Regions from separate parts of the Neisseria animaloris genome, predicted to be linked through region 2. Evidence: predicted binding sites of a transcription regulator. Region 2 holds the regulator's gene; each other region holds the start of a gene.
The links. The regulator FNR, encoded in region 2, switches genes on or off when oxygen is low (the NO sensors DNR and NnrR bind a similar motif). The targets are predictions, from matches to a motif close to TTGATNNNNATCAA.
Positions count from the first base shown of each region.

Region 1 (10,452 bases), 200 kb from region 2:
TTTTAAATACATACGCATACCGGATTAATGTGTTTTGAGTTGATTTTTAGGTGGAATTAGTAATGAACAGTAACATTGACACGGTCGCTGTAACGGCCGGCAGTTTTATCTAATTCTGTACCGAGCACACGTCCATAGACAGGATGTTTGATTGTAGTAGCGATACCTTGACCAGAACCGCTTAAAGTATTGGATCCCTGCTGATTGCCCCACACCTCTCTACGGGCATTATCTTTATACAAGGTATAAGCAATTTGATCGCTTGCAGCAGCAGTACCGCCTAACCCTTTCATGTTACCAGCACCTGCATTGTCACTTGTGCTTTCAGGAGTTAATGCTATTTGATAAGGGGTTCCTTTAGAACAACGTACTTGAATACCTTCGTTGGAACCTGCAATACTTTGTTTATCGACCTCAGTTTTATGATTAGATGCATATTCTCCAAAGTTAATATCTGCACCAGCAGAAGGAGAGGAGTTTTCTAGACTAGGTGCGCCTCCTGTGCTGGTAGTTACTTCACAAACCGGCAAAATACGGATAGTGACGTGGAAATCAGCACTTTGAGTTGCAGCTATGGCTGCGCCTGAGCACAATGATGCGGCCATGATGGAAGTGAGGGTAGAAAGTTTTTTCACCGTATGCATGTTAAATTTTCCTTGTTATTTATTGGAATTTAAAATAATTAGATGTACTTGAGTTGACCTATGGCTATGAGAGACGGTCGTTACCGTTGTTTTCCCAAAAACAGTAATATGTTTTGACCTGCTCAAAATGATAGGCATCGTTGGGTACACCTGGATTAAAACCGCTTTTATCGTTTTCAGCCTTTTGAATCTTTAATTTACCCGTTAAAATATTCCAAATGGATAAAAATATAATAAAAACAGTTATTTATAAAGCCTCGCTATTATCATTTTATTTACAAAAAATATCAAATTGTTTACTGTTTCTTTCGTTTTTTTGTTGGAAGTTAGTTGCACCCTAAACATATAGATGAAGAGGCTTTGTTTTTGAAAGATGTCAAAGTGATGTGTCGATACGGCTGTCTTGATAAATCAAGACAGCCGTGTCGATAGATATTTCACATGCTTTAGCGGAGATTTTTCAACTGGCAGACTTAGCAGGCACGGTTTGAATATTGTTTGAATGCCCGCTTACTCAGTTTATTGATATTCAGATGATTCGGCTGTTTCCAGCTCGTCGTTTTTAACGTGTATTTCAATCTCGGCAAAATTCTCGGGCTGAATAATGCGTACCAAGCCTTCTTTTGCCAATTCCAGCAAAGCGATAAAGTTGACCACCACATAAGCGATGCCCTGTTCAGGATGGAACAGCTCGGAAAAACGGCATTGCCCGTGTTCGTTCAGGCGGCGCAAGATGCTGCTCATTTGGGCGCGCACCGAAATCGCTTCCTGTACCACGGCATGGCTGCGGGTATGTTTGGCGCGGGAAAGGATGTTCAGCCATGCTTGCGTGAGATCGGCAACGTGTACGTCGGGCAGTTTGGCTTCAACCGCGATTTCCAGCGGCAGGTAAGCCCATGCAAAATCGCGTCCGGCGCGGGGCAGGGCATCCAAACCGGCGGCGGCGAGCTTCATTTGTTCGTAAGCCAGCAGGCGGCGCACCAATTCGGCGCGCGGGTCGGCTTCTTCGCCTTCTTCGATGCCGGCCGGTTGCGGCAGCAGCAGGCGCGATTTAATTTCAATCAGCACCGCCGCCATCAGCAGATATTCCGCAGCCAAATCAAACTGATAAGCCTCCATTTGGGCGATATAGTGCAGATATTGCTCGGTGATTTTTATCATCGGAATATCCAGCACATCGATATTCTGCTTGCGGATCAGGTAAAGCAGCAAATCCAGCGGCCCTTGAAAGCTGTGTAGCACCACCTTGAGCGCATCGGGCGGGATAAACAAATCCTGCGGCACGTCGGTAACGGGCTGGCCGAAAATCCATGCGACGGCGTTTTCAGACGGCCTGTTGGTGTGTTCGGCTGTCGAAGTCATTTCCGATTACCTATATGGTCGATAGCTGCCTGCGCACAATACAGGCCGAATGATGCGGTAACCAACATGCTCGCGCCGTAACCCGCGCAGGACAATCCTTGCGGGGCGGCATCGGCGGCGCAGGCTTCGCCCGATTGCGGCGGGGTGATGTTTTCGGTGGAAAACACGCAGGGTACGTTCATTTTGGCTTTGGTGTCGCGGGAAAAGCCGTAGCGTTTGCGTAGGGTGTAGCGCAGGTTGGCGAGCAGCGGGTCGTGGGTTACGCGGCTCAAATCGGCCGTTTGAATCAGCGCGGGGTTTTTCTGTCCGCCGGCACCGCCGCTGAGGATAAAAGGTTGTTTATGTTGGACGAAATAGGCCGCCATTGCTGATTTTACGCGCACTTGGTCGATGGCGTCGATCACAAAATCGAAAGGCCGTCTGAACAGTTCGTCGAGGTTTTCTTCGGTAACGAAGTCTTCGATTTCGGTTACTTGGCAGGCGGGGTTGATTTGCAGGATACGTTCGTGCAGCGAGCTGACTTTGGCTTTGCCGAATTCGGAAGTCAGCGCGGGAAGCTGGCGGTTGACGTTGGATTCGGCCACGTTGTCCAAATCAATCAAGGTCAGACGGCCGATGCCGGTGCGTGCGAGTGCTTCTACCGCCCAAGAGCCGACACCGCCGACGCCCACCACGCACACATGCGCCCGACTGAAATGTTGCAGGGCTTTGGTGCCATACAGGCGGGCAATGCCGCCGAAGCGGCGTGAAGAGACGGAAGCGGGGCGGGACATAAACAGTGCCTTGTGATAAATCAAAATTCAACAAAAAAACGCTGGCAAAACAGCGCAGGAGTATTATACTGCAAGCTCATTAATGAATCACATTTCACACAACAGGCCGGTAGGTTCCGGTGATGGGAAAGGAGAAGACGATGTACAAACATTTAGTGGTTGCCGTTGACGGCAGTGCTACTGCGCTGAACGCTTTGCAGCATGCTTCCGAGTTGGCGCGGATGGGTAGTGCGCAACTGACTCTGGTACATGTGGCCAATCCTGCCGAATACATGGCGCTGGCTCCCGAATTCCTGCAACACGAAAGTTATGAAGCCGCCGCCATCGCGCAGGGTAACGAGGTGTTGGAATTTGCGGAAAAAAGCGCGAAGGAAAAAGGCGTTGCCAATGTAGCCAAGCATTTGCTGGTGGCTAATAAAGGCGCACGTGAAATGGCTCAGGACTTAGTAGATTACGCTGATGAGCAGGGTGCCGATCTTTTGGTGCTCGGCACGCACGGCCGTAGCGGTTTGATGCACCTTTTGATGGGCAGCTTTGCCGAAACCGTGATGCGCCAAAGCCATTTGCCGCTGTTAGTGATTCGCAGCGTATCCGAAGAAGAATAAGTTATCGTTTGAAATAAAAACGGGCCGTTTGGAAAATATCATTAGCATGTTTTCAGACGGCCTTTTTTAATGTTGTCTGATAAAAGCGTATCGAGGTTTGGAGTTTGTCTGAATCGAGAGGAGGGAAGTTGGTTTTCTGTATACAAACCAAGCTGCCGATGCGGTTCCGACAGGCTGCGGGCTTATTTTTCGTTGTGTTTTTTAAGGAAACTGCCATGAAGAAAGAAGCACTGTTTGTTGTGATTGCCGGGTTGTTGAGTGTTCATTTTGCCGTTGCCGCGCCGCCGACACCTACCCAAACGGATAAAACACCGGTGGATAGAAGCGTACAGGTTTATAAAAAAAGCAAGCTGATGCAGTGGAACCGCGAGAAAGCAGGCGGTGGCGAGGGGCCTTTGTTGGGTGAATTTGCCTATACGCGCCATCAAACAGACGATCAGGACGCGTTTAGGGAGGCCGGTTGGCTGACTTTGCCCAAGGGTGCATCCATCGGGCTGCATAAGCATATAGATAATGAAGACGTTTATATTATCGTGTCGGGAAAAGGGCTGTTTACCGATTCGAATAACAAAGAAACCCGCGTAGGGCCGGGAGATATTACGATTGCCCGTCCGGGACAGAGCCATGCTTTAAAAAATATAGGCAGCAAACCGTTGGTGTTTATCAATGTGGTTGCCCAGCGCGCACCTTCTGCGGTTAACCCTGCTGCAGGTAAAGTTGCACCGGTAAAAGAGCAGGCTAAGTAGTATTGTTTTGGGGAAAGATAGAGGCTGTCTGAAAAGTTTTCAGGCGGCCTCTTTTTATCAAGGGGGGGAGTGTTTAGCCGTAATATAAATATGTACTACAGATTACAATGGTTTTAGGCCGTCTTAATATTTGACGAATTTCATCCGGCCGGTGTTTGGTACTGCTGCAATTAAATTTTTGCGTGGTTGCCGGTTGTCATGCGAACAGACAGTGTTCGAAGGCATGGATTGTGATTTTGACCTTTATTCTGGCGGAGAATTTGATGTACATTGGCATGCAATTGCAATTTGTAAAGATCGAGGCCGTCTGAAAATGTAGTCGCGTGAAACCGATTGAGTAGAAAAACTTTTTTCAGACGGCCTCTTGCTGAAAAAGACGGTTTCCGGCTATGGATTATTCCTGCGATTAGTGGTATTTTCGCATTAACTTTGTCGACAATGCACAAAGTACAATCAGAAAAACATTCAATTCAGGAGAATCATCATGGCATACAACTACACCCAAGCCGCCGGTTTGCAGGTGGACAACCATCTCTATCAATTCATCGAAAACGAAGTGCTTGCCGAACACCCCAACGTGAAATCCGCCCAATTCTGGCAGGGCTTCACCGAGCTGGTGCAAAAGTTCGCCCCGCGCAACCGTGCCCTGCTGGAAAAACGCGACCAAATCCAAGCCAAAATCGACGCATGGCACAAGCAAAACGCCGGCGCGGTTAAAGATGAAGCCGCTTATCAGGCGTTTTTGAAAGAGTTGGGTTATTTGGTTGATGTGCCGTCCGAATTCAAAATTTCTACTCAAAATGTAGACCGCGAGCTTTCCGAGCAAGCAGGCCCGCAATTGGTGGTGCCGATTAACAATGCCCGCTACGCCCTGAACGCCGCCAACGCCCGCTGGGGCAGCCTGTATGACGCGCTTTACGGCACCGATGCCGTTGACCAAAGCGGCGACTTGGCACCCGGCAAAGGCTACAACCCCAAACGCGGCGATGCCGTGATTACGGCCGCCCGCGAATTTCTCGACAACAGCATTCCCCTTGCCAACGGCAGCCATAAAGACGTTATCGCCTACCAAGTAGCCGAAGGCCGTCTGAAAGCCACCTTGAAAGACGGCGGCGAGAGCGGTTTGGCCTCTCCCGAATTATTCGTCGGCTACAACGGCAGTGCCGACGCGCCCGCTTCCCTGCTGTTCCTGCACAACGGCCTGCACATCGACATCTTAATCGACAAAAACAGCGCCATCGGCAGCCAAGACCCGGCAGGCGTGAAAGACATCATCTTAGAAGCCGCCTTGAGCACCATTATGGACTGCGAAGACTCCGTAGCCGCTGTCGACGGCGAAGACAAAGCGCTGGTATACGCCAACTGGCTCGGCCTGATGAACGGCACGCTCACCGAAGAAGTGGAAAAAGGCGGCAAAACCTTTACCCGCAAACTCAATGCCGACCGCGAATACACCAAACCCGACGGCAGCGGCCAATTCAAACTGCCCGGCCGCTCGCTGCTGTTTATCCGTAACGTCGGCCACCTGATGACCACGCCCGCCGTACTCGATTCAGACGGCAACGAAATCCCCGAAGGCATTCTCGACGGCGTGATGACCGCCTTAATCGCCCCGTTCGACCTCAACCGCAGCGAAAACAAAAACAGCCGTTCCGGTTCCGTCTATATCGTAAAACCGAAAATGCACGGCCCCGAAGAAGTTGCCTTTGCCAACGAACTGTTCGCCGCGTTTGAAGACTTGGGCAAACTGCCGCGCAACACCCTGAAAATGGGCATTATGGACGAAGAGCGCCGCACCTCCGCCAACCTCGCCGCCTGTATCCAAGCCGCCAAAGACCGCGTGGTGTTTATCAACACCGGCTTCCTCGACCGCACTGGCGACGAAATGCACACCTCCATGCACGGCGGCGCGTTCATCCGCAAAGGCGACATGAAAGCCAGCAAATGGATCAACGCCTACGAATTAAGCAACGTCCAAACCGGCCTGCAATGCGGCTTGCGCGGCAAAGCCCAAATCGGTAAAGGCATGTGGGCCATGCCCGATTTGATGGCCGAAATGCTCAAGCAGAAAATCGGCCACCCCAAATCAGGTGCCACCACCGCTTGGGTGCCGTCGCCCACCGCAGCCACCCTGCACGCCACGCACTATCATCAAGTGAACGTGTTTGACGTGCAGCAGGGTTTGTTGGCGCAAGAGCCGAAAAACTACACCGACGACCTGCTCACCATTCCGTTCGCCGCCGAACGCAACTGGTCTGCCGCCGACATCCAGCAAGAATTGGACAACAACTGCCAAGGCATTCTCGGCTATGTGGTGCGTTGGGTAGAACAAGGCGTAGGCTGCTCGAAAGTGCCCGACATTCACAACGTCGGCCTGATGGAAGACCGCGCCACCCTGCGCATTTCCAGCCAACACATCGCCAACTGGCTGCTGCACGGCGTAGTCAGCGAAGCGCAAGTGCGCGAAACGTTGGAGCGCATGGCCGGCGTGGTGGACAAACAAAACGAAGGCGATGCGGCATACACGCCGATGGTCGGCCGTTTCGACACCTCCCCCGCCTTCCTCGCCGCCTGTGACTTGGTGTTTAAAGGCACGGAACAGCCGAACGGCTACACCGAACCGCTGCTGCACCGGTGGAGACGTGTTGCGAAGCTAAAATAGTAAACTGAATATAAAAATATATTTTTTAAAAAGCTATTTGAAGTTTTTTCAAGTGGCTTTTTTTTATGGGTTTAAATGACAACGGATGAATCTCGTGGGGTTGGTGAGGTATTTCAGGTGCACCTACTCCAACCTCTGCTGTTTAATAGTGAATAGTGCGATGAAAAACTTTCGCCATATCTTGAGAAGGTAGAAATAATCAGAATTAAATTGTTGAAAATACTATGATATTAGATTTTTTGATGGTGGGATGAATTTTCAATAACTATCGGTTTAGAGTTTTTATTTTATTATTTAAAAAACCGTTTATCATAAGAAAGTACCGTTCAATATGATAATTGGAAGAATGTAAGAACTTAAATTAGAATAATTATGCAAATTATTGTAAGCCTTAATGAATTCTTATGCTTACTATGAAATTTGTTGAAAATATATTTAAAACTTACATTTGGGAGTATCAATTATGAAAGATTTTTATTCCGGCTATCAAGCGGGAGCATCTTCGGATACAGCTTATGATTTTTGCTTCGAACCTGAAATAGATCCCGGTACATTGCCAGAACTGGATCCTTGCCCGTTGCCAGAACCTGAACTGGATTGCCCGCTGCCGGAGCCTCTGCCATTACCGGATCCGGATTGCCTGTTGCCAGAGCCTCTGCCATTACCAGATCCGGATTGCCTGATACCGGAACCCGAGCCGGATTGCCCGATTCCGGAACCCGAGCCGGATTGCCCGATTCCGGAACCCGAGCCGGATTGCCCGATTCCGGAGCCCGAGCCGGATTGCCCGATTCCGGAACCTGAGCCGGATTGCCCGATTCCGGAACCCGAGCCGGATTGTCCTGTACCGGAACCCTGCCCACCATGTCTGGAACCTGATTGGGGTTGGGATTGTGCCATCCCATATCATAATGTAGGTGCGGACTTGCAAAGTAACGGAAGTCAAGATAACGGTATCGTTATTAACGACCTATTTGCAGTAAACACACACAACATCGGAGATCTTGTTTTCACTGAAAGCAATACTACTTGGGATAATGTGGCCGCTGATTTTACTGCAGGTGGTTACGGCGTTGACAGCGGTTATGCCGCCGGCCAAGATCAAATCCAACAACAAACTCAAAATCAGGGCATTATCTGATAAATTAGAGTGGTGAATGATTGAACAAAGGCCGTCTGAAAATCATGTTTTCAGACGGCCTTTTTTCCTTCGTTTTGTAAACAATCCGCATCCGATACAAGAATTCGGCTAAAATAATAGCTTTCGCAAATACCGCTTAAATTCACAAAGAGAAAGCCATGTCAGACATCAGCCTGAAGAAAATCTATTCCGGTAAAGTCCGTGATTTATACGAAATCGACAACCGGCGCATGTTGATAGTTGCATCCGACCGCCTTTCCGCATTCGACGTAATTCTCAGTAATCCCATTCCCGGCAAGGGCGAAATCCTTACCCATATCTCAAACTTTTGGTTTAAAAAGCTTGCCCACATCATGCCCAACCACTTTACCGGCGACACCGTGTACGACGTTTTGCCCGAAGCCGAAGCTAAAGCATTGGAAAACCGTGCCGTCGTTGCCAAAAAACTCACGCCAGTGAAAGTGGAAGCCATCGTACGCGGCTATCTGGCCGGCAGCGGTTGGAAAGATTATTGCAAAACCGGTACAGTATGCGGCATTAAATTGCCCGAAGGCATGCAGGAGGCGCAGCAATTGCCCGAAGTGATTTTTACCCCGTCTACCAAAGCGGCGGTTGGCGATCACGATGAAAACATCAGCTTTGAAGAGTGCGAAAACATTATCGGCAAACAGCTTGCCGCCGAAGTGCGAAGCAAGGCCATCCGGCTTTACGGTGAAGCGGCAGCATACGCCAAAACCCGCGGCATCATCATCTGCGACACCAAATTTGAATTCGGCTTGGATGAAAACGGTACGTTGACCTTGATGGATGAAGTGCTTACGCCTGATTCCAGCCGTTTCTGGCCGGCAGACCAATACCGGGTAGGAACCAACCCGCCGTCGTTCGACAAGCAGTTCGTACGCGACTGGCTGGAGCAAAGCGGCTGGAACAAACAGGCTCCCGCGCCTAAAGTGCCCGACGATGTGATCCGCAAAACCGTTGAAAAATATCAGGAAGCATTAAATCTACTGACTCGGTGATAATTGGAGTTTGTTACTTCCGATACATCGAGAGGCCGTCTGAAAACCTGCAAACGAGGGTTTTCAGACGGCCTCTCTTGCAGGATATATGTTATATTCGATGCATTGCCGACGGATTATGCCGTTTATTACCAACAATTCATTGATATTTTAACCATGCCGGATTTTACTGTTACCGACTGGCTGTTGTTCGTTTTATTGTCCTTGCCGATATTGGCGACTCTGCTGCCGTTGATTAACCATAACCACTGGGCGTTCCGTATTTTCGATTTTCCGCGCCTGCAAATTGCCGCATTCAGTTTACTGTGCGTGGTTTTGAATTATGCTTTTCAGGCCAACAACCATCCGGCGTTCGTTGCGTTCGAAATCCTCAACATTCTCTGCTTTCTCTATCAATTGAAAGAAATTGCCGCCTACACGCGTTTAAGCAGGCCGGAAGTGATACGTTACCGAGGCGAAGACGACAACCGCACCGTGTCGCTGATTACCGGCAACGTGTTGACCAGCAACCGCCGTGCCGATTTACTGTTGGCACAAGTGCGGCAATACCGCCCGGATGTGGTGTTGGCTTTGGAAAGCGACGAATGGTGGGAAGAACAGCTTGCACCATTGGAATATGAATACGGTTACGGATACACGGTGAAGATTCCGCTTGATAACCTCTACGGCATGCATTTATACAGCCGCCTGCCGTTACGCAATGTCGAAATACGCCATTGGGTGGCCGAAGATATTCCGTCGATTGTCGCCGAAATGCAGTTGCATTCGGGAGAATGGATACGTATTTACTGCCTGCATCCGATGCCGCCCAGCCCCACCGAGGCCGACACTTCTACCGACAGAGATGCCGAATTATTGCTGGTCGGTAAGGAGATTGCCAAAAACAATCATTCCGTGTTGGTATTCGGTGATTTGAATGATGTGGCTTGGTCGCGTACATCGCGTTTGTTCCAGCAGATTAGCGGCCTGCTCGATCCGCGCAAAGGGCGTGGTTTGTACAATACCTTCCATGCCGAATATCCGCTGCTGCGTTGGCCGCTAGACCATATTTTCCATAGCAGCGATTTCATGATGAGCGAAATCAAAGTGCTGCCTTATATCGGTTCCGACCATTTCCCCGTATATGGGAAATTCCAGTTCTCGCCGCATGCCGAAGCCGTGCAGGAAAAAGAAGAAGCGGATGCGGAGGAGAAGCGGGAAGCAGAGGAGAAAATTGCCGAAGCCGAGCCGATTAAAGAAGTGGTGGAAGAAAAATATAACGGCAAAAGCGGAGAATAAGAAAAAGACACGACTGCGGGAATGGTTTTGCCGCCGTATTCGAAAGACAGTTAAAGAGGCCGTCTGAAAAAATTTTTCAGACGGCCTCTTTGTTGTCGTACACACTTTATCTATACATTCTATCCATAGCAAATGAACTTTATTTCCACTACGGCGTTGTTGCGCTTTAGTTTAAAGAGAATGATTTTGTAAGCTGCCGAGCGGCAACGGAATCGGTTCCGT
Region 1 is NZ_LR134440.1:2,284,557-2,295,008, forward strand. It holds gene EL216_RS10760 (fimbrial biogenesis chaperone) at 1-12, opposite strand, end outside; gene EL216_RS10765 (Csu type fimbrial protein) at 57-644, opposite strand; gene EL216_RS10770 (segregation and condensation protein A) at 1,164-2,006, opposite strand; gene EL216_RS10775 (tRNA threonylcarbamoyladenosine dehydratase) at 2,003-2,779, opposite strand; gene EL216_RS10780 (universal stress protein) at 2,920-3,384, shown strand; gene EL216_RS10785 (cupin domain-containing protein) at 3,600-4,130, shown strand; gene EL216_RS10790 (malate synthase G) at 4,615-6,792, shown strand; gene EL216_RS10795 (hypothetical protein) at 7,256-7,933, shown strand; gene EL216_RS10800 (phosphoribosylaminoimidazolesuccinocarboxamide synthase) at 8,092-8,952, shown strand; gene EL216_RS10805 (endonuclease/exonuclease/phosphatase family protein) at 9,109-10,230, shown strand.
Region 1: the regulator FNR is predicted to act here: its motif matches at 2,790-2,803, upstream of EL216_RS10780 (universal stress protein).

Region 2 (10,452 bases):
CTGCCAAGCGGCCCAGCTCGCGCATTTTTTCGATTTCTTCGGGGGTTTTGATGATAACTGCCATAAATATCCTTCGATTCGTGTCGGTGCGTTCAGACGGCCTTTCGCATTTTTTCCGAAAGGCCGTCTGAAACGGTATAAAGAGTTAAGATGATTTAAGTCAAGATAGCGATGCAAAGCCGTTAAAACAAGTTGTCTATCACTTCTTTCGGTTTGGATTTTGATTTCGGCTGTGTGTTGTGCGAACGCTGCTCTTCCGTGGATTTTGGAAGTATCGGTGTTTCTGTATTTGCTGCGGCTTCAGCTGCCGAAGCCGCAGCTATCGTAAGATTAGTTTCACCGGTTTCATCTTCATTTTGAGAAGCCGCTTGAGCTTCCGAAGCAGCCACCTCCTCCGGCGCGGATGCTTGGGCAACTACGACCTGCTGCGATACCGCAGCTATAGTAGACGATGCACCGCGGGGAGACCATACTTCCACTGTATTTTCTACTTGTGGTGCCGGAGCGGAAACCGATGCCTCTGCGGGTTTTTTCATAGTTTGGAGAATACCTACAATCAAGCTGCCTACGGCGACAGCCGTCAATACAAATACCGCCATTAGCAAGTGCTTGGGTTTGAGGTTGAAACCTTTTTTGGCAGGCATATTGTTATCATCCATATGGTTTTGTCGAAATTCCTAAGGCCGTCTGAAAACGATACAAACTGTGTTTTCAGACGGCCCATTTGTACTTAGTTATTGTAGTTTTGGTAAAGGGTAACAACTTTTTTGACACCTGACGTGGTGCTGACACGCTCGGTAATGGCAGCTTGCTCCGCCGGAGAAAGAATCCCCATTACATAGGTTACGCCGTCATAAGTAACGATTTTCACACGGCTGGGAATCACACCCTGAACGCCCAGAAGGGTAGTTCGCACTTTGGAAGTGCTCCAAGTATCATCGGTAACATTGCCGAATGTACGCTGTTGAGTGCCTACATTGATGTAATTGTAAACTTCTTGTGCCGACTGCTCTGAACGGGCCACTTGTTCGACAAACGCTTTTTCTCCTTCAGTAGCCACATGGCCCAAAAGCAGGATATGGCGGTTATAGCTGACCACGGCCAATTTCGGCTCGAAACCTGTAGCTTTACTGTTTTGGCGAAGATAACTCAAAGCCGTATGTTTGATACGGACTTCCATTACATTATCATCAGCCTGTGCGCCTGCACTGCGACGGTCAATCGCGGCCGCCCCGCCTACAGCCGCACCACCCAAAATTGCGCCCACACAACCGCTTAATGTCGTAGCAAGAATACCGGCAGCAATCAGGGTTTTAGCGTATTGTTTGATGTTCATAAAACGTCCTTTCGATGTATGTTGCGGACGGCCGTTAGCATGGTAGAGGCCGTCTGAAAAGCGCGTATAAATACCGCGAACACATTATGTCATAAGTATTTTCAAGTATGCATACCGCTTGATTATTGGCTGATACCAGCAACTCAAAGGTTACATGCCTTCGAGCAACATGGAATCAATGCAATCGCACAATGCATGAATCAACAAAATATGGACTTCCTGAATACGGGCAGTACGTCGATGCGGCACATTCAATAAAATATCGCTGTCTTTCAGCAGAGCAGCGATTTTTCCACCGTCGCGACCGGTCAGTGCAATCACATGCATATCGCGTTCGTGAGCAGCATGAATGGCCTCGATAACATTGGCCGAATTGCCCGAAGTGGAAATACCGATCAATATATCGCCCGCTCGCCCCAACGCCCGCACCTGCTTGCTGAATACATGATCGAAACCGTAGTCGTTACCGATGGCGGTAAGTGCGGAAGTATCGGTGGTTAAAGCCACCGCAGCTAATTCCATGCGTTCTTTTTCAAACCGGCCGGTCATCTCTGCGGCAAAGTGTTGCGCATCGGCAGCCGAACCACCGTTACCACAAGCTAAAATTTTACCGTCGTTCATCAGGCATTGCAGCATCAGCTCGGCAGCTTGCGCGGTGGGTTCATTTAGAATATCGGCAGCTTGTTGTTTGGCTTCAATGCTTTGAGTGAAATGTGCAGCTACGCGCTCTTGTAAAGTTGTCATGTGAGGTTACCCTGTGATGTTCTGCACCCAATATGGGGCTTCTTTTCCCTGAATCAGCACAGCATCTAAACGGCAGGGAACGTGATTCAGACTGTTTTGTTGCAAATAATGTTCCGCACTTCTTTTCAGCTTTAAAAGTTTGGACGGCGTGATACCGTATACTGCGCCTCCGAAGCTGCCGTGCCGACGGTATTTTACTTCAACAAACAGAATCATGCTGCCATTTTTGACTATCAAATCAATTTCACCGTACGGACAATGCCAATTACGTGCCAGCAGTTTGCAGCCTTGTTTTTGCAGGAATACCAGTGCGGCATCTTCTCCTGCCGCACCGCTGCCGTGGTTTAAGCGCATATTATCTAACCCCGTTATAATGCCGTTTTAAATTTATCCATCCGCCGTTTTCAGACGGCCCGAATGATTTTTATGATGCAAAAACATTATCAAAAAGCCTGCGACAGTATCGCGGCGCAAACATTATACGTTGTAGCCACACCCATCGGCAATTTGGCCGACATTACCCTTCGTGCATTAGCCGTATTGCACCGTGCCGACATCATTTGTGCGGAAGACACCCGCGTAACCGCCCAATTACTGAGCGCATACGGCATACAGGCCAAGCTGGTGAGCGTACGCGAGCACAACGAGCAGCAAATGGCGGGCAAAATCATTGGTGCGCTTTCAGACGGCCTGATTGTCGCCCAAGTATCCGATGCCGGCACGCCCGCCGTATGCGATCCCGGTGCGAAACTCGCCGCCCGTGTGCGGGAAGCCGGATTCCGTGTGGTTCCCGTAGTCGGAGCCAGCGCAGTAATAGGAGCCTTAAGCGTGGCAGGCGTTACCGAACCCAACTTCTACTTCAATGGCTTCCTGCCGGCAAAAGCAGGCGAACGGCAAAAATTGCTGGCCTCATGGGCAGATGCCGATTTCCCAGTGGTAATGTTTGAAACGCCTCACCGCATTGAAGCCACACTTTTCGACATGGCTTCGCTCTTTCCTGAACGCCGGTTGATACTGGCACGGGAAATTTCCAAGACTTTCGAAACTTTTCTAACCGGTAGCGTTGTTGACATTCAGACGGCCTTAAAAAACGACAGCAACCAAAGCCGCGGCGAGATGGTTTTAGTGCTGCATCCAGCCATTCGCGAAAAACACAGCGAACTGCCCGATTCGGCACAAAAGGTAATGAAAGTGCTGGCGGCGGACCTGCCGACCAAACAAGCGGCGGATTTAGCGGCAAAGATTACCGGAGAAAGTAAAAAGGCTTTATATGACTTGGCGTTAACTTGGAAATAAGCAAAAGCATATTTCATGTTTTCAAACCGGCAGGCTGTCTGAAAACATTAAGCTGCATCCTAATTAAGCTGCACCCTAAAAGTTAAGCACTCTACCCTCAACTTAATAAGAGTGTGATTTGAAATTGGAAAGACCGGGCTCCGTAACTTACAGAGCTCGGTCTTTTATAACTGCTCGAATAATTCAACCGTATTCAAAATTTAAAAAGCCGGTTCAAAGATTCAAACGGCCTGTATTGGCATAAGCAATCGAATCGGCGCACCCTATTTTTAATGCAAAGTAAAATCCGCTTTTAAATCAAATCGGGGAATAGGCACACAAAAACGGTCGCCATAGCTGTCTTCAAACTCATAACTGCCTTCCATACAGCCCCACGGAGTGGCCAGATGTGCCCCGCTGCTGTAATGATAATGTTCACCCGGATACAGTACTGGCTGCTCACCAACCACGCCGACACCTGATACCTTTTCCACTTCCCCATGCGCATCGGTAATTTCCCAATGACGGTTCCGCAAAGTAACAACATCATCACTATGGTTATGAATGGTAATATCATAGCTGAACACGTAACGGTCTTTAGCAACATTACTTTGCTCTGCTAAAAAACACGGTTCTACAATAATTTCGATTTCTTCCATTACTCTTTCCCTATCGATTCAGACGGCCTATATCAATAACCCAATTATCTTCAAGACCGCCAGTGTAAACAAGGCAGCAATCACATCATCCAACATAATGCCCAAACCACCGTGCACACGCAAATCAAACCATTTAATCGGCCAAGGCTTCAATGCATCAAACAGCCTGAACAGAACAAAGGCCGCCAACCACCAGCCCCACTTGAAAGGCACAAAAGCCAACACAAACAGCATGGCGACAATCTCATCCCATACGATGCCGCCGTAATCCTGAATACCCAGCTCATGTTCGGTATAGCTGCAAATTCTCACACCCCATACAAACAATATTACACACAAAGCAGCCAACCACCAGCCGGAAATACCGGCCAGATACAATACAAACGCCATCGGCAAAGCAGGCAGCGTACCAAATGTACCCGGTGCTACCGGAGCCAGCCCGCAGCCAAAACCAAAACCGAGCATGCACAAAGGCCGCTGTTTCAGCCATGAAAAAGTTGGTTTAAAGTCAGCCAAAATGATCGAAACCTAAAGAATTTAAATGTAATTCTGAACTATCTGCCAAAGTCATTTTCAGACGGCCCGAACGATTAATTTTACCGATACGGCAAACAGGCGTATTACTTATTTTGCCGGCTTTCATTACCGCCTCACGTTGGCTTTCCGGTACAGTAAACACCAGTTCATAATCATCTCCACCCGCCAGCAGACAATCGTATAGTTGTTTTTCAGGCAATATCCCACGCAATTGCGGCAAGGTAGGCAGTTGCTCCACAAAAATTTCCGCCCCCATAGCCGAAGCCTTCAAAATATGCCCTAAATCTTGAGCCAGGCCATCTGAAATATCTTGCGCAGCGTGGGCAAACGGCAACAATAACTGCCCTAAAGCAACCCGAGGCTTCGGACGCAGGCGAGCTTGTTCACAAATTTCCAGTATATCGGAAGGCAATTTTAAAAGCTGCCAATGATGGTTTAACGCTGCTGCTGCCAACCCTACTTGCCCGGAAACCCATATATCGTCGCCGTCTCGTGCAGCATCACGCCGTAAAGCCTTTCCCTGAGGCAATTCACCGATGATCGTTATATTAAAAACCATATCGCCTTTGGTTGTATCCCCGCCAATCAGCGTAATGCCAAATCGCCGTGCCAGAGAAAACAAACTGGTACAGAAATCCTCCAACCAATTTTCCTGCAAATCAGGCAAGCCGGCACTTAATAATATCCAACGAGGTTTGGCTCCCATTGCTGCCATATCGGAAATATTAACGGCCAATACCTTGTATGCCAAGTCAGCGGGGTGGACATTTTCAAAAAAATGCCTATTTTTCAGAAACATATCACTACTGAAACATAAATCAAACCCTGCTCTGGGGCGGATAACAGCTGCATCATCGCCGATACCCAGCAACACTTCCGAATCAGATTGCTGCTTTTGTAAATAACGGCGGATAAAATCAAATTCAGTCATCAGAGGCCGTTTGGAAAAAGAGAGGCACACATTATATAGCGAAATCATCCAAATGACCTGAGAGAAGAGAATATCGCGCCATATTGCGTAGCCTATTATATTTTCACAACAACACCGGATTATCTAGTGTGTTATTTCAAACCTTATCTTGCTTACTAAAACCATGCTGATGCTGTATATATTGCCATTCGACTTCATCTCTAACCGTCGAAAAGTAATCTTAATGTCGAAAAAACAATAAAAACCCCGCTATCAAGCGGGGTTTTCAAATCCAAATAATCTGTTGATTAAGGACGGGTATAACCGTGAATTTGAGAAGCCGGACCTGGAATCCAACCTTCATCAACAGCAGGGCGCTCACCTTCAACATGACCAGGAGCAATTTGTTTGGTTACTAAAGTACGAATCTTAACATCTACACGACGATCAGGTTCGATACATGCGATCAGAGCTGCGCGTTTCTTAGCTTTAGAAACTTTTTTACCCAAATTGGCTACTTCAGCTTCACAAGTGGCAGTCATACGAGCTTGAGACTCACCCAAACCGGCAGCAGAAATCTTGTTAGAAGCAACACCTTGGCCAACCAAGTAGTTAGCTACAGTATTTGCGCGACGCTCAGACAAAGCTTGGTTGTATTCTTCTGAACCCATGAAGTCGGTATGACCTTCAACACGTACACCGTCTACATTAGTGTTGCTCAAACGTTGAGCCAAGGCATTCAGAGTTTCGGCACCTTCAGGACGCAGATTATCCTTATCGAAACCAAATAAAGTCTTAGCAGACAGAGAAACGGTTTCTTCAGCAAATTGAGGAGCAGTTTCCACCGCCACAGCATCACCACACTCAATACGGCCCTGAGTGGCTTTGTCGAAATAAGTATTTTTCCAGCACTCACCATAGTTGTTGCGAACAACTGTTTGTGACTTGCTGCTAACGGTGTAACCGTGTTTAGTATGCGGTTCGCTGGCCATTGCAGTGCCTGAAGCTACTAAGGCAACAAACAAGGCGCTTAATTTCAGCTGTTTGGTCATTTTATTCCCTCATCAAAGATTGTTATGCAACGGGCACCAAGAGCGCAACCGCCACAAATCACCAAATATACAGGCCACTATTGTAAAACGGCGGCAAGTAGGATATTTCAGGTTTGCACTATAAAGAAGCCAAGGGCAAACTGTCAATAGCACACTACCCGCACACAACGGATAAACGGCCCGCTTCCTAATTACGAATCATGCCGAAAAATCAATCCTGTGTCATTTATTTACAAGCAAAACCCACTTCCTATTACATGGTCGTTGTACAAAAGCAACAACAACTTTTTACAGCATTCAATGCTTTGTTAATACTTCACAAAGATAGTTCCTGAAAAAACAAATGTTTTCTTGGGGCAAATTTGCAAATAAGGCTTTTTTTTTCAATCTATGCTACATTTAAAAAAGACTTGTCGTACAGAATACACACCACTTCCCGTTCTTATCATATGAAATTACAACAACTACGCTACGCCCTTGAAGTATACCGCCAAAACCTAAATGTATCGGAAGCTGCCGAAGCGCTGTTTACTTCCCAACCGGGCATTTCAAAACAAATCCGGCTTTTGGAAGAAGAATTAGGTATACAGATATTTATCCGTAGCGGCAAACGTGTAGTTTCGGTTTCACAGCCTGGTAAAGCAGTATTGGAACTTGCTGAACGGATTCTACGCGATGTGCAGAATATCAAAAATATAGGTAGCGAATTTACCGGTCAAGACAGCGGTTCGCTTACTATTGCGACTACACACACACAAGCCCGCTATGCTTTGCCGAAAATTGTAGCGGAATTTGTGAAGCGCTATCCGAAAGTACAATTAAGTATTAAGGAAGGCAGCACACACACCATCGCACAAATGATCAGCAACGGAGACGCGGATTTTGCCATTGCTACCATCCCTCTGGATGACTATTCGGACTTACGCAAACTGCCTTGTTCCGAATGGACTCATGCGATTCTCGTCCCACATACCCATCCCCTACTAGATTGCCGGCATCCTTTGAGTATTAATGATTTAGCCGCCTATCCTTTAGTAACTTATGAATTTGCCTTGAACAGCAACAGTAATATTTTTCGCGCTTTTCAAAAAGCCCATTTGAAACTCCCTAAAATAGCGCTTTCGTCTGCGGATACCGATGTCTTGAAAACCTATGTGAGATTAGGGTTGGGTGTGGGACTGATGGCGAAACTGGCATACGACCCTCAAACTGATCATGATTTACAACTGATTGATGCGGCCCACTTATTTGGAACTTCTTCTACTTACATCGCCTTACGCTCCGATACATACCTCCGCGGTTATATTTATGATTTCATCAGCCTGTTTGCACCTCAGTTGACACGTGAACGGATCGATCAGATGCTTTACGCGCCTATTGAAGAAGATTTCTCTATCTAATTCGGTATTTCAAAAATTGAGGCCGTCTGAATTTCTTTCAGACGGCCTCAACATCTTTCAGCAACATTTAAACGGCATGCTCACAACCGGAAACCATTTTCTTCAATGCTTGCGGTTCAAGAATCTTGATATGTTTATGTTCTACCGAAATCAAGCCTTCATGGTGGAATTTGGACAACGTACGGCTAACTGTTTCCAGTTTCAAACCTAAATAACTTCCTATTTCTTCACGCGACATGCGCAAAATAAAATCATTGGCGGCAAACCCGCGCGAATAGAGACGGTTGGACAAATTCAACAAAAACGCCGCCAGCCTCTCTTCTGCACGCATATTTCCCAATAACAGCATTACTCCCTGATCACGCACGATTTCACGGCTCATTAAACGGAAAAAGTGGGTTTGCAGGCTGGGAATGTTCTGCCCCAATTGTTCCATATGTGAAAACGGCAGCTCGCACACTTCGCTGTCTTCCAAAGCGACCGCATCACAACTGTGCGTATGTGCACAAATACCGTCCATGCCGATCAGTTCTCCCGACATGAAAAATCCGGTTACTTGATCACGTCCGTCTTGACTGGCCACAGTAGTTTTGAAAAAACCGGTACGTATGGCAAACAGCGATGCAAACGGATCTCCCGCCCGGAACAAATACTCACCTTTTTTCAAGCGGCGGCTTTGGCGGATAACAGCGTCTAATTGCGCAAACTCTGTCGGCATCAAACCCACCGGCAGGCATAATTCACGTAATGAACAATTTGAACACAACGTTTTCATCTGATGTTGTGGTGTGTGTGCAGACATAAGATTAAGCACCTTTAATTATAATTAGCAACTTTTATACTTAGACCCTGCGTATTGAGTATTGACCAACATCAAGGCGGGATGATCGTAATATCGCTATTCTACCAAACTTACGGCAAATTTGCCTATTTCATTACAGAACAAACAAAACATCATGAAAATCATTACCATACAAAATGACACACAACCTGAATTTGACCGAAAACTGATTGCTTCCCTGCCCTCCAGCGGCCCCCGTTATACTTCGTATCCGACTGCCGATCGTTTTCATAACGGCTTCACCGAAGCCAATTATATTCATGCTTTGAAATTACGCAGGATGGGGGCACTCAATAAACCGCTCTCTCTTTACGTCCATATTCCTTTTTGTAACACTATTTGCTACTACTGCGGTTGCAACAAAATCATTACAAAAGACAAATTACGTGCTGACGCTTATATAGAATATCTCGACAAAGAAATGGCACTGCTCGCTCCTCATTTGAACAGCATCCACCAACTTGCCCAGATCCATTTCGGCGGCGGCACACCTACGTTTTTAAACGACAACCAAATCGAACGTGTCTTTGCCTTGATACGTCAACATTTTCAGTTGATTCCAAACGGCGAGTATTCGATTGAAATTGATCCTCGCAAGGTCAGCCGGGAAACCGTGCTGCATTTGGGTAAGCTGGGTTTCAACCGTATGAGTGTCGGAATACAAGACTTCGATCCTAAAGTACAGAAAGCAGTAAACCGTGTCCAAACTGTTGAAGAAACCCGCGAAGTGATCGATGCAGCAAGGGAAGCAGGGTTCAAATCCGTAAGTGTCGATTTGATTTACGGCCTACCCCATCAATCTTTGGAAAGTATCAAACCGACCATTGAAACCGTACTCTCACTCGATCCCGACCGCCTTGCGCTGTATCACTACGCCCATCTGCCGCATATTTTCAAACCTCAACGCCGCATTGATACGGCAACTGTTCCGGATAGCGAAGAAAAGCTCGATATTCTGCAATATGCGGTGCAAACCCTCACGGAACGCGGCTACGTATTCATCGGCATGGATCATTTTGCCAAACCGGACGATGAGCTTGCTCTGGCTCTGAAAGAAGGATGGTTGCAACGTAATTTCCAAGGCTATTCGACCTATGCCGACTGCGATTTGATTTCCATCGGCGTTTCCAGTATCGGTAAAATCGGCACAACTTACGTTCAGAACGAACGCGATATCGATGCTTATTACGCCGCCATCGATGCCGGGCATTTGCCGATAATGCGCGGCTACCAATTGAATCGTGACGACTTGCTGCGCCGCAATATTATTCAAGATTTGATGTGCCGTTTCTCATTGGATTTTCAAGTGTATGAAAGCGTATTCGGCATTCCGTTTGCTCGTTACTTCGAAACCGAATTGGCCGATTTGCAAAAACTGGCCGAACTTGGTCTGCTGCACCTAACTTCGAAAAGATTACGGGTAACTCCAAAAGGCCGCTTCCTTATCCGTAACATTGCAATGGTATTCGACTACCATCTGCGGCATAAAGAAACTACGGCGCAATATTCGAAAACCGTATAATGAAACAGCCCTCAGCAAGCAGGCCGTCTGAAAACAAAGCACTACTATTTTCAGACGGCCTCAGTATATTATGTGTAGGCGAAACACCTCCTGCTCGTTGAAAACATTTACCTTTTCAAGCACAATGCAACGGTTGTGACAGCCGGCTACGTAATATTGCCTTCACGTAAAAAAAC
Region 2 is NZ_LR134440.1:2,080,970-2,091,421, reverse strand. It holds gene map (type I methionyl aminopeptidase) at 1-64, opposite strand, end outside; gene EL216_RS09840 (hypothetical protein) at 183-644, opposite strand; gene EL216_RS09835 (BON domain-containing protein) at 731-1,336, opposite strand; gene EL216_RS09830 (phosphoheptose isomerase) at 1,487-2,080, opposite strand; gene EL216_RS09825 (YraN family protein) at 2,087-2,434, opposite strand; gene rsmI (16S rRNA (cytidine(1402)-2'-O)-methyltransferase) at 2,507-3,376, shown strand; gene apaG (Co2+/Mg2+ efflux protein ApaG) at 3,646-4,014, opposite strand; gene EL216_RS09810 (phosphatidylglycerophosphatase A family protein) at 4,042-4,530, opposite strand; gene thiL (thiamine-phosphate kinase) at 4,523-5,482, opposite strand; gene EL216_RS09800 (OmpA family protein) at 5,770-6,513, opposite strand; gene EL216_RS09795 (CysB family HTH-type transcriptional regulator) at 6,963-7,913, shown strand; gene fnr (fumarate/nitrate reduction transcriptional regulator Fnr) at 7,981-8,715, opposite strand; gene hemN (oxygen-independent coproporphyrinogen III oxidase) at 8,870-10,276, shown strand.

Region 3 (10,452 bases), 130 kb from region 2:
GGCACCCTCGCCGACACCGCACTCGATTTGGGCGGCGCACTCAACACCTTGCTGCGCCGCCACAATTTACCCGAAAAAAGCATGGCAGAAATCCGCCCCGTCGCCAGCCACGGCGCAAGCGGCCTGATTCTGATGGGCGCAGGCATCAGCAAAGACCATCCCGAACATTCCCGCTGGCGGCAGGAATATCTGGCCGAATACGAACGCTGCTTCGACCATGAAACCGTGTTGTTCGACGGTATCGACCGATTGATTGCCGAACTCGACAAGCGCGGCATCAAATGGGGCATCATCACCAACAAGCCGCACACCTTCACACACCGCCTCGTGCCTAAACTCGGCTTCAGCATCCCGCCGGCCGTGGTTGTCAGCGGCGATACCTGCGGCGAAGCCAAACCCGGCACCAAGCCCATGTTTTACGCCTGCGAACAAATCGGCGTAAAACCCGAAAACTGTATCTATGTAGGCGATGCCGAGCGCGACATGCAGGCAGGCAGAAACGCCGGCATGAAAACCGTATTGGCCGACTGGGGCTATATCGCCGCCGAAGATCAAACCGGAGAATGGCCGCATGATGCACGTATTGATACGCCGCTGGAATTGTTGGGCTGTCTTTGAGACAAAGCATTCGACAAGGCCGTCTGAAACCAATTTTTCAGACGGCCTTGTTTAGAAAAACAGTTAGTTTTAACGGCTGTTTCCATCTCTTGCTAAAGAGCGTAAGATTAACATTTCGAGTGATTAATCGTTTTCTCCCGTTTCCACCACAGAAAGGTATCATCATGTTTTTCGATAAAATCGAAGCTGCACCGGCCGACCCGATTTTAGGCTTGGGTGAAGCATTTAAAGCCGAAACCCGTGGGAATAAAGTCAATCTGGGTATCGGCGTTTACAAGGATGCAAAAGGCCAAACCCCGATTATGAAAGCCGTGAAAGAGGCTGAAAAACGCCTGCTGGAAACTGAAAACACCAAAAACTATTTAACCATCGACGGTGTGGCTGAATACAACGCCCAAACGCAAAAGCTGCTGCTCGGTACGGACAGCGAAATCATTGCCTCCAAACGTGCGAAAACCGCGCAGAGTTTGGGCGGCACGGGCGCGTTGCGTGTGGCCGCCGAGTTTGTCAAACGCCAAACCAACGCCAAAAACGTATGGATTTCCTCCCCCACTTGGCCGAACCACAACGCTATTTTCAAAGCTGTGGACATCAATATCCGCGATTACCGTTATTACGATAAAACCACGCACGGTTTGGATTGGGACGGTTTGATTGCAGATTTGAGCCAAGCAGAAGAAGGCGACGTGGTGTTGCTGCATGGCTGCTGCCACAATCCTACCGGTATCGACCCCACCCCAGAACAGTGGGAAACTTTGGCGAAAATGTCCGCCGAAAAAGGCTGGCTGCCCTTGTTTGACTTTGCTTATCAAGGCTTTGCCAATGGTTTGGAAGAAGATGCTTACGGTTTGCGTGCCTTTGCCGAGCTGAATAAAGAATTGTTGGTGGCCAGCTCATATTCTAAAAACTTCGGTATGTATAACGAGCGCGTGGGGGCGTTTACCGTGGTAGCGGCCGACGAAGAAACTGCCAACCGTGCTTTCAGCCAAGTAAAAACCATTATCCGCACGTTGTATTCCAACCCCGCTTCTCACGGCGGTTCGACTGTTGCTTTGGTGTTGAAAGATGAGGCATTAAAAGCGCAATGGATTGCCGAGTTGGACGAAATGCGCGCTCGTATCAAAGAGATGCGTCAGAAATTTGTAGAGTTGCTGAAAGGATATGGCGCGCAACAGGATTTCAGCTTTATCGTGAAACAAAACGGTATGTTCTCGTTTTCAGGTTTAAGCCCAGAACAGGTTGACCGCCTGAAAGACGAATTTGCCATCTATGCGGTGCGTTCCGGCCGCATTAATGTGGCGGGCATTACGGAAGACAATATCCGTTACTTATGCGAAAGCATCGTGAAAGTGCTGTAACCGTTTTTAATCTCCGGAGGCAGCCTGAAAACGAACTTTGCGAGTTTCGCTAAAATCTTTTTCAGACGGTCTTTTGTGTTTTAAACAGTTTCAAATCTTTATCGGACATGTTGTCTGTAAAAAAAGCCTGATCGGATGATCAGGCTTTTTCCAATAGCGGTGTTTTAGCACAATTGCCGTATTACTGTTTGGCAAAATATTTGTCGTAGATTTTGTCGTATTCGCCGCTTTCGCGTACTTTTTTCAGTGCTTCATTCAACATGGTTTGGGTAGCGGTATCGCCTTTGCGGACAGCCAGGCCGTAGTGTTCGACTTCAAAATCGGGCACGGCTACCATGCTGAAACCTTTGTTACTGTTGTTTTTGATATAGTTGCCGATTACCGCGCTGTCGCTGATTACTGCATCAAGGCCGCCGTTTTCCAGCTCTTTTACTACCAGCGGGAGGGTTTCGTAGCGGGCGATTTTCGAGTTGTTGTTACCTAGAATCTTGGAAGCGGCAAAATCACCGGTTTGGCCGGTTACCACGCCGACTTTCTTCACTTGTTTCAAGTCTTCCACCGAGTTGATGTCTTTGCCTTTGGGCACCAGAATCACTTGGGTAATTTCAAAATAAGGCTCCGAAAAATCCATGGTTTGCTTGCGTTCGTCGGTAATGGTAACGGCGGAAGCCAGAATATCGGCATCGCCGTTGGAGAGGCCGGGAAAGAGGCTGTCCCACGGCTGGTGTTTGTATTCCACTTTGAAATTGCCGGCTTTAGCCAGAGCGTTTACGAGATCGACATCGAAGCCTTCGATATTGTTGGCGGAATCCATTGATTCAAAAGGTGCAAACTCGGCATTCATGGCAACGCGGTACACTTTGTCGGTATTGGCAGCGGTTTCGCCTTTACCGCCACAGGCGCTCAGAGTGAAGGCAGAGCAGGCAGCAGCAACGGTTATCCATTTTTTTATATTCATTTTGATTGTTCCTGGAAGAGAAGGAGAGACCCATTCTAGCATGACTTAACACAAACACACATTTTTCTTCCGAACGGCCGTTAGCGTTCTTTTTCTCGGAAAAATGCGTAGGTTACGTCGTGGAAAAGATCAGTGTGCGGGCTGTCTTCGTAGGTCAGCTCCGCCAGCGCATCTTCAAAAGCCAGTTGCACCGACTCGACAACTTCTTCGGCAAGGTCGGCAGGCAGGGCGCGGATCATACCTTTAAAGGCCGTTGCGAGCACATGGTTCTGCATACGCAGCACATCGTTGGCTTCTTCAAGATAATCCAGACGTTGTTCGATGCTGTTCATTATTTTTTCCTTAATAATCTGTTAGAATAAAAACATTATATAGCAGATTCGGCTCACGATAGCGGTGTAAGCGGCCCCTTGGTGCCAACCGTAATTTAAAACTATCGAAAGCAGAAACAGGCGGCGGGAGAAAGCCGCCTATTTGACATACTGAAACGAGAGCAATCATATGAATACCAAACGCCCGACCTCAGGAAACATTACAGACAGCCAAACCGCTCAAGATGAATTTGATTGGGAACGTGGTTTGGAACGGCTTCGTGAAAAGAGGCAGCAGGGGCAGCCTAATACCGCGTTTGTACAGCCTGTCCGCCAAACGCAGGCGCAGCCTGCCGAAGTGCAGCTGCCAGCCGGAGAAGCGGAGAAGGTGCTGCGGGAATATCTCAAACAATGGCAGAAAGAGCATAACGACCCGCTTTCAGACACCATCACGGCGGAAACCGACACTACGGTTTTGTTGCAGGAAGACTGGTTGGCCGCACAAACGGCATTGCAAACTGCCGTGAGCGACGACAAAGTGCAGCGTACCCGCAATGTGTGGTTGAACCCGAAGCGCCAAACCGTTGAATTCGTCGACCCGCGCCCTGCGACGGAGCAGCAAGAGAAGTATGCGGATGAAGCGGCGGAAGAGGCTGTTGCAACGGTTGATCCCGAAGAATGGCTGCCGGTTACAGTGAAAGTGCTCGAGCCGCAGGTCAACCCGCACCAACCGGTAATGTGCCTGTCGGAGCAGGAACTACTGGAACGCTTGAGTCGCCGCTTACGCCCGCATCTAACCGATGCTATCGCAGGTATGGTGCGGGTGGCCGTGCAGAAACAGACGGCTACGCTTACTTATCAACTGCAACAAGTATTAAGTGAGCAGGCTCCTGCTTTGGTGGACGAGATTCTCGAATATAATTTGAAAGCGGCGATGTCTGAAATCAAATACAGCCTGAAATACAAGCGTTGAAAAAAATATGGCCGGATAAGTGATTATCCGGCTTTGTTTTAAAACAGTATGGAATAAACATGAAAAAAATCCGGATTTGGCTTGCCCTTGCTGTTGTGGTTCTTATCGGCTACCAACAATGGCAGCAGCAACAAACACCGCCTGCACAACTTTCCCGGCCTTCGGTACAAGCTCCGGCCATCGGCGGCGGCAACGCGGGCGGGCCGGCGGAGACAATACTTCAGACGGCCTTTGAACGGCAACAAAGCGATATTCAGATACAGGGGAGCGGCATCGTCAGCAAAACTCTGCCGGACGACAACAAAGGTTCCCGGCACCAGCGTTTTATCTTGAAATTGAGCAGCGGGCAAACGCTTTTGGTGGCACACAATATTGATTTGGCACCCAAAATCGAAGGGCTGAAAAAGGGCGACAAAGTTGAATTTTTCGGCGAATACGAATGGTCGGAACGCGGCGGCGTGATTCACTGGACACATCACGATCCCAAAGGCCGCCACCCCGACGGCTGGCTGAAACACAACGGGGTGATGTATCAATAAACCTTCAAACCTTCGGATATGTTCGAGAGGCCGTCTGAAAACATTTTAACGAAACCCGCAAAGCTCGTTTTCAGACGGCCTCTTGTCTTAATGGATACAACTTTTACTTCAATACTTCCGCAAAAGCATCAGCCACATAATCAATATTAGACTCGTTCAACCCCGCCACACACATACGACCGGAACTGACGAGGTAAACGGCAAACTCGTCTTGCAGGCGCTGCACTTGTTCGGGTGTCAAACCGGTGTAGCTGAACATGCCGCGCTGGGTGATGAAATAATCGAAGTTTTTGCCTGGCACTTTGCGCGTCAGCACATCGTACAGCTTTTGGCGCATGGCGCGGATGCGGTCGCGCATGGCATACACTTCGCTTTGCCATTGTGCAAACAGCTCCGGCGTGTTCATCACGTCGGCAGCCACATAGCCGCCGTGCGCGGGCGGGCTGGAATAAATGCGGCGCACGCTAAATTTCAGCTGGCCGAACACCAACGCGGCTTCTTCTTCATTCGGGCACACTACCGACAAACCGCCCACGCGTTCGCCGTAGAGCGACATATTTTTTGAAAACGAATTGCTCACAAACAGCGGCAAGCCCATCTGCACGGCTTTGCGGATAGCGTAGGCATCGCTGTCCAAATCATCGCCGAAGCCCTGATAAGCAATATCCATAAACGGAATCAGCTTGCGCGTTTGCACGATTTCCAGTACCGCATCCCATTGTGCGGCGGTCAAATCCACACCGGTGGGGTTGTGGCAGCACGGGTGCAGAATCAAAATGCTGTGTTCGGGCAGGTGCAGTAGAAATGCCAACATTTCTTCAAATTGCACACCGCCGGTGGCCGGGTCGTAATACGGATAGGCGCCTACTTCAAAGCCCGCTCCTTCGAAAATGCCTTTGTGGTTATCCCAAGTGGGGTTGCTCACATACACTTTGGCGTTCGGAAACCAGCGGCGCAGAAAATCCGCGCCTACTTTCAATGCACCCGAACCGCCGAGCGTTTGAATGGTGGCGATACGGTTTTCCTGCAAAGCGGGATTGGTTGCGCCGAAGAGCAGGTTTTGCACAGCATGGCGGAAGGTATCCAAGCCTTCCATCGGCAGATAAGGACGTGGCAAGGCGGTGGCTGAACGTTTCACCTCGGCTTTGCGTACGGAGCCGAGCACGGGCAGTTTGCCGTTTTCGTCGAAATAGATGCCGATGCCGAGGTTGACCTTGTGGGCGCGCGGGTCGTTATTGAAGGTTTCGACTAAACTGAGAATCGGGTCGCCGGGATAGAATGCAACGTGCTGAAACATTTCGGGGTTCCTTTGTCGGGTACAGTTGCTTGGAATTTTGGCACAAAGGAAGATTGTTTACAATTGAGGCCGTCTGAAAACGAGCTTTGCGGGTTTCGCTAAAAAGTTTTCATGCTGCCTTTATCTGCCAATATGCTGCTTGTTTTTTCGGCAGGACGATATAGTTTTATCGGGGTTGGTTTACGCGGCTGTCATCAATTGCTGAAAATACCGTATGGCGGCAGTGATTATTAAAATTTTAATAATAAATGAATAGCCAAACCGGACGGTTTGGGGAAAATACAAGAGAACGGTAATACTGCTAGATTAAGAAGCTGCCGCAATTTTTGATACTATTGCTTGGGTGATTTTTGAAAAGCGGGGATTCGATATTAGTATTAATATGGGTATAGTTGAAGCAAATTTTCAATATATTCTACTCCTATTTGTACATCTATTTGAAGTCATGCATTGTGAAATTTTTTGTGTTTTTATTACCAATATTTAATTTTCTGATTTAAGTCAAAAAGTAATTTTATTTCACAAATACTACATACAAACATACTTGAATAAGTGTTATCCTGCCACTATTAAGTTTATATCTGAGATTTATTTAATGTAATGAAAATAAGGAGTTCAAATATGAATACCACCACACAAGAGCGTCCTGCCGCTTGGGCCGGTTTTCAATCCGGTGATTGGGAGAACAGCATTAATGTGCGCGATTTCATTCAGAAAAACTACACCCCTTATGAGGGCAAAGGTGATTTCTTAGCCCCCGCCACCGAAGCCACCACCAAACTGTGGGTGGAAGTGATGGAAGGCATCAAAGTGGAAAACCGCACCCATGCACCGTATAAAATCGATGCGCAAGTGGTTTCCGGCATTACCAGCCACGGCCCCGGCTATATCGACAAAGAGTTGGAAACCGTGGTCGGACTGCAAACCGACGAGCCTTTGAAACGCTCCATCATGCCCTTCGGCGGCCTGAAAATGGTTCAAGATTCCTGCAAAATTTATGAAGTGGAACTGAACCCTACCGTTACCGAGATTTTTACCAAATACCGCAAAACCCATAACCAAGGTGTGTTTGACGTTTATACGCCCGATATCCGCCGTTGCCGCAAATCAGGCGTGCTGACCGGCCTGCCCGATGCCTATGGCCGCGGCCGTATCATCGGCGACTACCGCCGCGTTGCCTTATACGGTATCGACCGTTTGATGGCGGATAAAGTTGACCAATTCAATTCGTTGCAACCTGATTTGGAAGCCGGTAAAAACTTAGAAGATGTTATCCGTCGCCGCGAAGAAATCAATGACCAACACAGAGCTTTGGCTCAAATGAAAGAAATGGCCGCAAGCTATGGCTTCGATATTTCCGGTCCTGCCAAAAATGCCCGCGAAGCCGTTCAATGGACTTATTTTGCTTATTTGGCAGCCGTAAAATCCCAAAACGGTGCGGCCATGTCGTTCGGCCGTGTAGCCACTTTCTTGGATATTTTCATTGAGCGCGACCTGCAAAATGGTACGCTGACCGAAAGCGAAGCTCAAGAGTTGATCGACCATCTGGTGATGAAACTGCGTATGGTTCGCTTCCTGCGCACGCCCGAATACGACCAATTGTTCTCAGGCGACCCTATTTGGGCAACCGAATCCATCGGCGGTATGGGCTTGGACGGCCGCACGCTGGTTACCAAAAACAGCTTCCGCTTCCTGCATACGCTGTACAACATGGGTCCGTCTCCCGAGCCGAACATTACCGTGTTGTGGTCTGAGCAATTGCCGGAAGGCTTCAAACATTTCTGTGCCAAAGTATCTATCGACACTTCGTCTATCCAATACGAAAACGACGATTTGATGCGCCCCGACTTCAACAGCGACGACTACGCCATTGCCTGCTGCGTCAGTCCGATGGTGGTAGGCAAACACATGCAGTTCTTCGGTGCGCGCGCCAACTTGGCCAAAACCCTGCTGTATGCAATCAACGGCGGTGTGGACGAGAAATCGAAAGACCAAGTAGGCCCGAAATCAGAGCCGATTTTGGACGAAGTGTTGGATTTCGACACTGTGATGGCCAAAATGGACAGCTTCATGGATTGGCTGGCAACCCAATATGTTACTGCGTTGAATATTATCCACTACATGCACGATAAATATTCATACGAAGCCGCATTGATGGCATTGCACGACCGCGACATCAAACGTACCATGGCGTGCGGCATCGCCGGTTTGTCGGTAGCGGCCGACTCGTTGTCTGCCATCAAATACGCCAAAGTGAAACCGATCCGCGATGAAGACAATATCGCCATCGACTTTGAAATCGAAGGCGAATATCCGCAATTCGGTAACAACGATGACCGCGTGGACGACATCGCCTGCGATTTGGTGGAACGCTTTATGAAAAAAGTGGCCACCCATCCGATGTACCGCAATGCGATTCCGACCCAATCCGTGCTGACCATCACTTCCAATGTGGTGTACGGCAAAAAAACCGGCAACACGCCCGACGGCCGCCGCGCAGGTGCTCCGTTCGGCCCGGGAGCCAACCCGATGCACGGCCGTGATGTGAACGGCGCAGTCGCTTCGTTGAGTTCGGTAGCGAAACTGCCGTTTGAATTTGCCAAAGACGGTATTTCCTACACCTTCTCGATTGTGCCGGGCGCATTGGGCAAAGACGAACAATCGCGCGAACGCAATCTGGCAGGTTTGATGGACGGTTATTTCCACCACGAAGCCGGCGAAATCGAAGGCGGCCAACACCTGAACGTGAACGTGCTCAACCGCGAAACCCTGATGGACGCGATGGAACATCCCGAGAAATATCCGCAGCTGACCATCCGCGTATCCGGCTACGCCGTCCGCTTCAACTCGCTGACCCGTGAACAACAGCAAGACGTGATTACCCGCACCTTTACAGCCAACATGTAATCCGGTTCGGGATTTACCGCAACAATGCCGGGTTTGCAGCCCGGCATTTTTTTCAGACGGCCTCAAGCAGCATCAAGGCCGTCTGAAAAAACAACCGCCACCATATAGTAAATAAACTTGTATTTGCTAAAAAACCAACAAGGCAACCCTATGCAAACCTACACCATCAAGGCCGAAGAAAATCCGCACCGCGAAGGACACCGCGGCTACCACGGCACAGGCATCATTCATTCCATCGAATCCTGCGGCACTGTCGACGGCCCCGGCTTGCGTTTCGTGCTGTTTATGCAAGGCTGCATGATGCGCTGCCTCTATTGCCATAACCGCGATACTTGGGACATGCATACCGATAAGGCGCAAGAGATGACGGTGGAGCAGGTGATGAAGCAGGTATTGTCTTACCGCCATTATCTGAAGGCCACCGGCGGCGGTGTAACGGCTACCGGCGGCGAACCGTTGCTGCAATACGAGTTTATCCGCGACTGGTTCAAGGCCTGTTGGGAGTACAACATCCACACCTGCCTCGACACCAACGGCTACGCCCTGCATTACGATGGTATTCTCGACGACCTGCTCGACCACACCAATCTCGTGATGCTCGATTTAAAACAAATCGACCCAGAAATCCATAAAGTGCTGGTTGGCATTCCCAACACTAAAACGCTGAAATTCGCCCGCTATCTGGCCGAGCGCAACCAGCCTACGCGGGTGCGTTATGTGATTGTGCCGGGATATACCGATGACGATCATTCCGCCCACCTGCTCGGCGAGTTTATCGGCGACATGGAAAATATCGAAACCGTGGAGCTGCTGCCCTATCACGAACTGGGCGCGCACAAATGGGAATTGTGCGGCGACGAATACAAACTTAAGGGAGTAAAGCCGCCGCCCAAAGAAACCGTGCTGCATATCAAAGAAATTCTCGAAGGCTACGGTAAAAACATTATTTATTAACCGATTCTAAAGGCCGTCTGAAATGGTTTTGGCGAAACCCGCAAAGCTCGTTTTCAGACGGCCTTTTTTTATCGAATATGGCAGACGGCCGGCCGAGAGGTTGCGGGCCGTCTGAAAACGAGTTTCGCTAAAATCAATCCAAATGCAGCAGCACGTCTTCTTTCACTTCTTCCATCACCACATAGCTGCGGCTTTCGGCGGCGGCGGGCAGTTGCAGCAGGATATTGCCGAGCATATCACGGTAGGCCGACATATCGGGCAGGCGCACTTTGATTAAGTAGTCGTATTCGCCCGACACCAAATGGCATTCCAGAACTTGCGGAATCATCGACACTTCGCGGCGGAAGTCTTCAAAAATATTGCCGGATTTTGAGCGCAGTTTGAGTTCTACGAACACCAACAGGCTTTGCCCCAAGGCGTGCGGATTGAGGTGGGCGTGATAGCCGGTGATGATGTTTTCCCGTTCCAAACGGCGCACGCGTTCGGTAACGGGCGTGGTGGAAAGCCCCACTTTTTCGGCCAGCTCGGTCATCGGGA
Region 3 is NZ_LR134440.1:2,208,404-2,218,855, forward strand. It holds gene EL216_RS10375 (HAD family hydrolase) at 1-618, shown strand, start outside; gene EL216_RS10380 (amino acid aminotransferase) at 783-1,976, shown strand; gene EL216_RS10385 (basic amino acid ABC transporter substrate-binding protein) at 2,158-2,934, opposite strand; gene EL216_RS10390 (NGO1151 family protein) at 3,015-3,266, opposite strand; gene EL216_RS10395 (hypothetical protein) at 3,436-4,218, shown strand; gene EL216_RS10400 (DUF3465 domain-containing protein) at 4,278-4,757, shown strand; gene EL216_RS10405 (amino acid aminotransferase) at 4,861-6,054, opposite strand; gene pflB (formate C-acetyltransferase) at 6,676-8,961, shown strand; gene pflA (pyruvate formate lyase 1-activating protein) at 9,112-9,915, shown strand; gene EL216_RS10420 (winged helix-turn-helix transcriptional regulator) at 10,049-10,452, opposite strand, start outside.
Region 3: the regulator FNR is predicted to act here: its motif matches at 6,546-6,559, upstream of pflB (formate C-acetyltransferase).